Linked DNA regions of Mastigocladopsis repens PCC 10914. The protein of the gene in region 1 interacts with the protein of each later gene in a pairwise test. Links are inferred from orthologs where the notes say so. Each region holds a gene or a part of one and is shown on either strand. Other genes may lie near its edges.

Evidence for each region. Proteins that work in one complex are often made in the same cells at the same time.
Region 2: the proteins of gyrB (region 1) and gyrA interact in binary tests that used the Escherichia coli proteins (3 or more experiments, as listed by UniProt). The link is inferred for Mastigocladopsis repens PCC 10914 from one-to-one orthologs.

The regions. Positions count from the first base shown.
Region 1 is NZ_JH992901.1:2,908,345-2,913,234, forward strand. Bases 1,380-4,313 are described here. They hold gyrB (DNA topoisomerase (ATP-hydrolyzing) subunit B), read left to right. Parts: upstream 1,380-1,844; coding sequence 1,845-3,782; downstream 3,783-4,313. Other genes in these bases: miaA (tRNA (adenosine(37)-N6)-dimethylallyltransferase MiaA), read right to left, coding at 1,380-1,643; MAS10914_RS0115140 (fasciclin domain-containing protein), read left to right, coding at 4,109-4,313. Also shown: MAS10914_RS0115125 (AAA-like domain-containing protein), read right to left, coding at 1-574; more of miaA, read right to left, coding at 678-1,379; more of MAS10914_RS0115140, read left to right, coding at 4,314-4,747. UniProt on the Escherichia coli protein: DNA gyrase negatively supercoils closed circular double-stranded DNA in an ATP-dependent manner to maintain chromosomes in an underwound state.
Region 2 is NZ_JH992901.1:193,666-198,795, reverse strand. The notes cover bases 711-3,884. They hold gyrA (DNA topoisomerase (ATP-hydrolyzing) subunit A), read right to left. Parts: upstream 3,504-3,884; coding sequence 918-3,503; downstream 711-917. Other genes in these bases: MAS10914_RS0102900 (chloride channel protein), read right to left, coding at 3,701-3,884; lnt (apolipoprotein N-acyltransferase), read right to left, coding at 711-937. Outside these bases: more of lnt, read right to left, coding at 1-710; more of MAS10914_RS0102900, read right to left, coding at 3,885-5,005. UniProt on the Escherichia coli protein: A type II topoisomerase that negatively supercoils closed circular double-stranded (ds) DNA in an ATP-dependent manner to maintain chromosomes in an underwound state.

The DNA.
Region 1 (4,890 bases):
TTGCGGACTCTGGAATACTTTCTAAGTCGATTGCAATACAACCCAATTCAAAGGCATCTTCTAGCGATCGTCCTGCACCTAGCCCATCGTAAAAGCCAATGGCAAACTTAATTGCAGCGCGATCGCCAATTGCCTGATTCATGCCAATCACATAGTTAATATGTTGACAAATTGCTTCTGCTTGTACCTCGCTATAACAGGCATTCAGCAACACACACTCAACTTTGTTTTGGAAAAGCTTGAACAACCGCGCCAAAGATGGAGCGCTGACTAATTGCATCTTTCCCGCGCTGTCTTCCAAAACTAATCCTTGAGCACCTGCCCCATGTCCAGAAAAATGTACAATCTGCGGTTCATAGTCCAACAATGCCCGCCGCAAATCATCAGAGCGCACCGCCCACCGTGAGATAATTTCAAACTGGTCTCGTTTACGTGCCCTTTCTAAGCCTGTTTGAATTTCTCGTACCTCTTCATTTAGGCGTAAATTATCCGTGTCTTTTGGATTGGCTGTGAGAATCAGAATTTTTTTCACGGGGCGAGATTGAGGGCATGACCAGTAAATAAATTTTCGCACAACCTCCCTGCTTAACTACTGCTCTGTCACGGTTGTACATAAACGCCCAAGCTCCTTTCTACCCGTGATCAACTAACCTAGAAATAACGCTCTCAAGTGTCAGTTAAGATTCCAGAAATCCTTGCACACGCTGGCAAATTTTTTCTAATAAATCTGGACTCTCAATATCAAACCATTCAATTTGCGGATATGCTTTAAACCAAGTGCGTTGGCGTTTAGCAAATTGCTTTGTGTGCAACACAGTTAATTCTTTAGCTTCATTTAAAGAAATATCCCCTGCCAAATATTGCTTGATTTCTTGATAACCCAAAGTATTTAGCAAAGGTAAATCAGCACCATATTTCTGGCAAAGATACTCCACCTCTGCGACTAAACCATCTGCAATCATCTTCTCAGTGCGCTGTGTAATGCGGTGGGTAAGGTGAGCAGAGTCACAGTCTAAACCAATTTGCAAAATGGGATAATCTGGGGGGTTCTCTCCCTGCTGCTCGGAAATTGGGCGACCAGTGACATAAAATACTTCCAATGCTCTTAAAGTCCGCACTGGGTCGTTAGGATGAATCTTTTGTGCTGCAATGGGGTCAACTTGTAGCAATATAGCGTACAATTGCCTTTGGTCAAAAGATTCCAATTGCGATCGCAATTCCTTGTGCGGTGCAACCCTGGGAATCTTCATACCCCGCGTGATGGAGCGTATGTATAAACCCGTACCACCAACTAGCAGAGGTGGGGAAGTGGGGGAAGTTAGAGAAGATGAGAGAGTAATTACTCCCGCTACTCCCGCTACTTTTCCTTGTCCAATTGTTGGGGGAGAAGCAATTAACGCCTGTGCTTGCTCTTGATAATCTGCAACTGTCATAGTATCCGTTGGGTCACAGATATTTATAAGATAGTGCGGTACTAACTTTTGTTCAGTTTCTGTAGGTTTAGCTGTACCAATATCAAACTCCCGATAAACCTGACGGGAATCTGCACTGAGAATGACACAACCGAGTCGCATCGCCAAGTCCAACGCCAATCCCGATTTACCTGTCGCCGTCGCGCCACAAATCACAATGAGTTTAGTCATGAGTCATGAGTCATTAATCATTAGTCATTGGTACTTATACGAAGGACAAATGACGAATGACGAAAAGGGTACATCCCTATCATAAACTTCTCTTCAGATTGCCCTAAAGTCGCCACCAAGGCTTTTGTGTTAGAATTTTGGAGTGTTTTAATATTTTTTCGCCTTTAGGCGACTTCACCCCCACTTAACAGGAGATTTTACATGACGAGCAGTTACAGTGCCGCTCAGATTCAAGTTCTGGAAGGTCTGGAACCCGTTCGCAAAAGACCGGGAATGTACATTGGTTCCACAGGTCCGCGAGGACTCCACCATTTAGTTTACGAGGTGGTAGACAACTCGATAGATGAAGCTTTGGCGGGTTACTGCACCCATGTGGAGGTGGATCTCAACGCTGATGGTTCTTGTACAGTACAAGATGATGGTCGGGGTATTCCTACAGATATTCACCCCCAAACGGGAAAATCAGCATTGGAAACTGTGTTAACCGTTCTGCACGCCGGGGGTAAATTTGGCAGCGGCGGCTACAAAGTTTCTGGAGGATTGCACGGGGTTGGTGTTTCTGTAGTGAATGCCCTGTCGGAGTGGATAGAAGTTACGGTTTGGCGAGATAAAAAGGTTCATATCCAGCGTTACGAACGGGGTGTTCCCGTTACGGAACTGATAGCAAAGCCTTACAAAGAAAACCGCACCGGAACTTCTGTCACCTTCAAACCAGACTCCCAAATCTTCACGACCGTTACTGAATTTGATTACACTACTATAGCAAGTCGCCTGCGGGAGTTAGCATATCTGAATGCTGGTGTCAAAATTACTTTTACAGATCACCGTTTGGAATTACTGAAAAGTGATACACCCAAGGTAGAAACCTACGAATACAAAGGTGGTATTCGAGAATACATTGCCTACATGAACAGTGATAAGCAGGCATTGCATGAAGAGATTATCTTTGTGCAAGGAGAACGCAACAACGTAAACGTGGAAGTGGCATTGCAATGGTGTACTGATGCTTATACTGACAATTTACTAGGCTTTGCCAATAATATTCGCACGGTGGATGGTGGCACACACCTAGAAGGGTTGAAGACAGTCTTAACTCGCACCTTGAATGCAGTCGCCCGCAAGCGCAACAAAATCAAAGATAATGAACCCAACCTCAGCGGCGAACACGTCCGCGAAGGTTTGACAGGGGTGATTTCCGTTAAAGTACCAGATCCAGAATTTGAAGGGCAAACCAAAACCAAACTAGGCAACACAGAAGTCCGCGGAATTGTCGATTCTTTTGTGGGAGAAGTTCTCACCGAGTACCTGGAATTTCGTCCTAGTATCGCCGATTCGATTTTAGATAAAGCCATCCAAGCCTTCAAAGCCGCAGAAGCAGCACGCCATGCGCGGGAATTAGTGCGTCGCAAATCGGTGCTGGAATCTTCACCATTACCCGGAAAATTGGCAGATTGCAGTACTAGAGATCCTAAGGAGTCGGAAATTTACATCGTGGAAGGGGACTCGGCAGGCGGGAGTGCCAAACAAGGACGCGATCGCCGATTCCAAGCAATTCTCCCCCTACGCGGTAAAATACTGAACATCGAGAAAACTGACGACGCCAAAATCTATAAAAATACTGAAATTCAGGCGCTAATTACAGCACTCGGTTTAGGAGTTAAGGGCGAGGAATTCGACGCATCGCAACTGCGCTATCACCGTATAGTCATTATGACTGACGCTGACGTAGATGGAGCGCACATCCGGACTCTGTTATTAACTTTCTTCTATCGGTATCAGAGGGCGCTGATTGAACAGGGGCATATCTACATTGCTTGTCCACCACTGTTTAAAGTAGAGCGTGGACGCAATCACTATTATTGCTATAGCGAGCGCGAACTGCAACAGCGCCTCGCTGAGTTTCCCGACAACGCGAACTACACCATCCAACGCTTCAAAGGTTTGGGTGAAATGATGCCAGAACAACTCTGGACAACCACAATGAACCCAGGAACTCGTACCTTCAAGCAAGTGGAAATTGAGGATGCAGCCGAAGCTGATCGCATTTTCACGATTTTGATGGGCGATCGCGTAGCACCCCGTCGCGAATTCATTGAAACCTACGGTTCTAAACTCAACTTAGCTGATTTAGATATCTAAATCTTGTGGGTGTGCATAATTAATGCAATTTAGGCATAATTAGTAAATTTTTCGCACAATTTAAGTACGGCTATGCTTACGGATAACCGTACTTTGCTTTTGCGAGAGATGTTGGAGATTTGTTGAGTAACGGACTCTTTAAGCTTTCATAAGGCTTTCAAAAAGATTTGGTATGACCTGTTTTAGCTAATAGCAAACTGGGTAACTATCCCGCGACACTCCATTCCGCCTCAATCTATTCCTTAGGACTGAGGGACTATCTCAGTTACTTTATTAAGTTTTGTTAAAAGTTATAGAGTGATATTAACAATACATAATATGTAGCTATGAAAGCAAGTAAAGGCATTTTGGGAAAAGCATTGTTTGGTGTTATTTGTGCAAGTAGTCTCATTGCTTTGTCTGCTTGTGGTCAGCCTAGTGCAGAGAATACAACAACTCAAACTACCGAAACTCCAGTAGCAGATGTTCCTCCAGCTGTGCCTCCAATTGCGGAAACTCCCACGACCCCAACAGCCAGCCAAAATTTGGCACAGCTAGCACAGTCTGCATCTGCTCAGGGGTCTTTTACAACGCTAACACGGGCAGTGCAAGCCGCAGGCTTTACTGAACGACTGGCTGAACCAGGACCCTACACAGTCTTTGCACCTACTGACGCTGCTTTTGCGGCTTTACCAAAAGCTACACTAAACAACCTTCTCAACCCAGAAAACAAACAACAACTCGTGAAGCTTTTAAGCTACCATGTTATACTTGGACAAGTGACTTCGAGTCAACTGACATCTGGACAAGTCAAAACTGTTGAGGGGACTCCTGTGACAATCAAGGTTGACAGTACCACCAGTACAGTCACCGTGAAAGATGCTAAGGTCATTCAGGCAGACATTCCAGCCAGTAACGGTGTCGTTCACGTAGTGGACAAGGTCATTCTGCCTCCAAATTTCCAAGCAAGTCTTGATTCCAAGTAAACAGCGAAGTACTTAATTAACTCAGGGTAGGGGCACAAAGCCATGCGCCTTTATCGCCTATACCCTGACACCCCTACTAAAAACTTTGGCAATCTAACTCTTAAAGTTTAGATATAGAATATTCTAAGTTACTACTTACAATT
Region 2 (5,130 bases), 2.7 Mb from region 1 along the record:
AACCTTCAATGGCGCGACGAAAACCTTCAGGGTAAAGTTTGATTTCGTTGGGGATATTACCTTGAATAATCCCCACTTTTAGCGCTGCTTCTGGTGGTTGGGGAAGAGGACGAGTGTATAAACCAAAACCAATGAGGTGGAGAGTGATGAATACTGTGGCGGCGGTTACTAAATAAACGAAGCGTAGAGGCATAGAGGAGAGAATGAGGTTTTTTCTCTCTACGCTCTCTGCGTCTCGGCGGTTTATCCATGCTTCAGCAATCAAGCCATTCACCGCGACAAGAGCCGCTGTCACCGCGCTTGGTCCAGACAGTTGACCAAGGTGTAAAATAACGAGATTATACGGACTTTGAGTGTAAGAAAGAGAACTCCACCACAAAGGTCCAGCACTCCAAAGGGCTTCTAAGCCGCACCATAGAGCGGTGCCAATGAGGACGCGGATGAGAGGAGGAGGGGGGGAGGGGAGGAGGGGGGGAGTGGAGGAAAAAGATTGAAATTTGCGATGAATCCAAACTTTAAAACTCAAAATCCAGGAGAAGCAAATTGCCCAACTGGCAACTAATGCGGCTCCCCAGAGAGTGATGAATATCCAGCAAAAAAGAGCGATCGCCAAACTCGCCAACCAAGGAACCCCCATCCAAGTCATGGGGTGAATCCCAGTAATCCAGGATAAGGCAAGACCGTGATAACCAATACCCCAAACAAGGGAGACGGGGATGAGGAGATGGGGAGTAGGGGGAGTAGAGTTTTTTCGTTGTGAAGAACGAATAACTAATACCCACAGGGGAGCAAGGGCAATCCACCCTAAGAACCATGCACCAAAAGGTGCAACGGTCAACCCCATCAAAACACCGCTAGATAGAGCAATTAGGTAAGGGATTAAGATAGTAAACTTCTTCCCCTGCTCCCCCTGCTTCCTACTCTGCCTCTTCTGCATCACCAGTATCGGGGGGTACGATCGCCACTCCCGTGATTACATCATCTTCATCAAGGCGCTGTACTCGCACCCCAGTTGCTGATCGCGATTGTATGGAAATTGCATTTGTCGCCTGCCGGATGATGATACCGCGACTAGTGACCATCATAATTTCATCGTCGCTGTTGACAATGTGCAAGGTTGCCAGTTGGTCTTTTATTTTGCGGTTTTTGAATTTGGTTGCCATTAAACCTTGCCCAGCACGATTTTGCAGTCGGAATTGGGAAACTGGGACGCGTTTGCCGTATCCTCCCATTGTAATAACCAATGCCCAAGGACCAGTACTGCCGTTGCCGGAGACTTCTATGGACTCTTCATTTTCAATTTCTTCTGTTTCGATTTCCTCGATTTCGGCTTCTGTGCTTGTATCTTCTAAAGTGGCAAGAATGGCAGCAGGGAGAATATCCATACCTACCAGTACGTCACCCTTACGCAATTTCATCGATTTCACCCCACGAGTTGCCCGTCCTAAAGGACGCAGTTGTTCGTGAGTGCATCTAAAGTGAATTGCCATACCCTGACGGGAACCAATGATCACGCTGTCTTCGACTCTGGCGCGTCGCACCCACCGGAGTTGATCACCTTCTTCTAAGGATATGGCAATCAAGCCGTTGGCACGAATGTTGCTAAATGCTGCCAACTCTGTTTTCTTGATATTGCCACCCTTGGTGAGCATGACCAAATATTCATCGCTGGTAAACTCTGTAACAGGGACAATCGAGGTGATTTTCTCCTCTTTGGGAATGGGCAGCATTTGCACTATTGGCGTTCCGCGACTGGTTCGGGAACTCACGGGTATTTGATACGCTTTCAGGCAGTAGACAACACCTCGTTCGCTAAAGAAGAGAACGCTGTCATGGTCGCAGCACGTCAAGAAATGCTCAACGCCGTCATCTTCTTTCATCTTGGCAGCTGCTTTGCCTCTGGTTGCACGGCTTTGCGCCTCAAAGGTATTCACTGCCATTCGTTTGATGTAACCTTGCTCTGTCAACAGAATCAGGGCTTTTTCATTGGCAATGAGGTCACGCTCATCGATTTCTCCTTCAAGGGGTGAAATGACCGTGCGCCGAGGTGTCGCGTGTTTCTCTTTGAGTTGCTTGACTTCGGTTTGAATGATTTCAAGAATCCGCTCTCGCCGTGCCAAGATATCCTGCAAGTTAGCAATGATTGCTTGTAATTCTTCGTGTTCTGAGCGGATTTTGTCTGCTTCTAGGGCTGTTAAACGTCGCAGCTGCATTTGCAATATCGCATCTGCTTGCGCTTCCGAAAGTCCGTAGGTTGTCATCAACTCGCCTTTGGCTGTCGGCGCATCAGGTGCATGGCGAATCAAGTTGATAATTTCATCTAGGTGGGCTAGGGCAATCAACAAGCCTTGCAGTATGTGGTCGCGTTCTTCGGCTTTTCGCAGTTCGTATCGAGTACGTCTGGTAATAGCTTCAATGCGGAAATCCAAGAAGACTTGCAAAAACTCCTTCAGGGTGAGTATCTGCGGTTCGCCATTCACCAGCGCCAGCATATTCGCCCCAAAGTTTGCTTGCAGCGGCGTTTGCTTGTAGAGGTTGTTTAGTACGACACGGGGATAAGCATCGCGCTTGAGTTCTATCACAATTCGCATCCCATCGCGATCGCTCTCATCCCGAATATCGGCAATTCCCTCTATCCTCTTTTCGTTCACCATCTCGGCGATTTTTTCAATCAGCGCCGCTTTGTTGGTTTGGTAGGGCAATTCGGTGATGATGATTGCGTCTCTGTCAGGGCGTCCTCGCTGTTCAATCGTTTCAATTGTAGCCACACCGCGCATGGTGATCGAACCGCGCCCTGTGGTATAAGCTTCCCTAATTGCCGATGTTCCCAAAATCTGACCTCCTGTAGGAAAGTCAGGCCCAGGAATATACTGTATTAACTGAATATCAGTTATTTCTGGATTTTCAATCAGTGCTACCAACCCATCAATCAATTCCCCCAAGTTATGCGGCGGGATGTTGGTTGCCATACCCACCGCGATCCCAGAGGAACCATTGAGCAGTAACTGCGGAACCCTTGCTGGCAGCACTGTTGGTTCTTGCTGGGAAGCGTCGAAGTTATCGACGAAATCAACTGTTTCCGATTCGATATCTTGTAGAAGGGCATCGCCGGTTAAAGCTTGCAAGCGGCATTCTGTGTATCGCATTGCCGCTGGTGGATCGTTGTCCACCGAACCGAAGTTTCCATGCCCTTCAACTAAGGGCGATCTCATGGAAAAATCCTGCGCCATCCGCACCAAAGCGTCATAGACAGCTGTGTCGCCGTGGGGGTGATATTTACCCAGCACTTCCCCTACCACACGAGCGCATTTTTTAAACGGGCGCTCGTGGATTAGCCCCAGTTCATGCATTGCGTAGAGAATGCGACGATGCACAGGTTTCAGACCATCCCTGGCGTCTGGCAGTGCCCGACCTACAATTACGCTCATCGCGTATTCCAAATATGACCGGGACATTTCATTCCGCAGGTCAGTAGGGATAATCCTCTCCTGAGAGGTTGTCATAACCCAAAAAACTCCAAAAATTGCAAATTTTAGGCTTTATACTGAGAAAAAAGCAAAACTATTCCCAATTATTGCTGAATAATTGCCGTAATTTGATACAATTCTAGCATATATTGCTGTTTTCTGGCTTGTACCATGAACAGTGAAAGGTCAAAAATAAACAGTTATTAAGCTGTTAACTGATAGCTAATAACTGGTTAATCATGAGTGCTCATGGCTTCTTGTCCAGACTTAAGTTGAGATGCAATAAAGGGAACTTTGGGCGCAAGAAAAAATCCAATCAGACTGGCAAACAGGATTGGAGTAAAGGGGCTGAAGTTGGTCAATTTTGACAACAGCAAGGTTGTGCTGATTGGTGTGCGCGTCACAGAAGCATTGATAGCTGCCATCGTACAAATCATCGCAAGCGTGGGATTAAGTCCAGGAATTAAGGCTGCAACGGCTTTACCGACACAAGCACCCGTGAAAAACAAAGGAATAATAAATCCACCGCGCCATCCACCAGTCACAGTCATGCTAATGGTAGCCATTTTAGCTAAGGCAAGCACAAACAAAAAAACGACAGGAAAGCTTTGATTGATAACCTCATCTAACTCCTCATGTCCAAAATAACGGGTGAGAGGTAACAGAGTTGCTAAAATGCCCAATCCCAGTCCTGCTATTGTTGTGCGTAGATAAATTGGTTCACCAATCAAGGCAAAGACTCGGTCACATCCGCGAAAAATACTCATGAAAATCCATCCCGCCGCAACTCCGACAATCCCAAACATGATAGCTACGGCAAAATCATTTATGCTCTCTAGATGGTACTGAGGGAAATGCCAGGTGGGTGCAATCCCCAAATTTGTAATTGCTGCAAAGACCAGATAACTAGCGCAACTTGAAACAATGGCGGGCATCAGGGCTTCGTAATACTCCACAATATGCTGGTGGTGCAAAATCTCCAAGGCGAACATAGCACCACCAAGAGGTGCGCCAAACAAAGCAGTGAAGCCCCCAGCCATCGCCGCCAGACTCATGGATCTGAAGTCTTCACCTTGAAGTCTTAAACGGTCAGCAACCCAAGTGCCAAAGGAACCCGTGACCTGTACCAACGGTGCTTCTGGTCCAGCGCTGCCGCCCGCTGATATGCTGACTAGGGAAGCAAGAATCATTGAAGGATTTTTGCGAGCATCCAGCCGTCCGCCCTGAAAATGGATGTTATCAACTATGACACCAATTTCACCAGGATTCCCAAGGAAATGAATCACCAGACCGATAACTAAACCAGCCAATGGCATCACGAACAGGAGACTAGGACCCTGAAATCTTTGGAGTCCATGAATCATCAGTTCTAGGACAATCCAGTACAACCCAGCAAATAAACCACAAAAAATCCCTACAACAGCCCAGCGTAAAACCCAACGCGAAATCATGAAAGGATTACGCCTTGCTCGTCCAAAAAGCTGAGAGAATGTCCAACGTTGAGTTTGCTCAGTAGGAGGGCGTTTGTTTGGTAGCACTGCTTAATTTCCCTGATAAGTGAAACAAAAGATTACAAAATATTTATTTTGTTTTTGTATATGCTAAATATCATCCACAACAAGGGTGTAAAGGCGCAAGGACTCTGCCCATACCCCACCCTCAA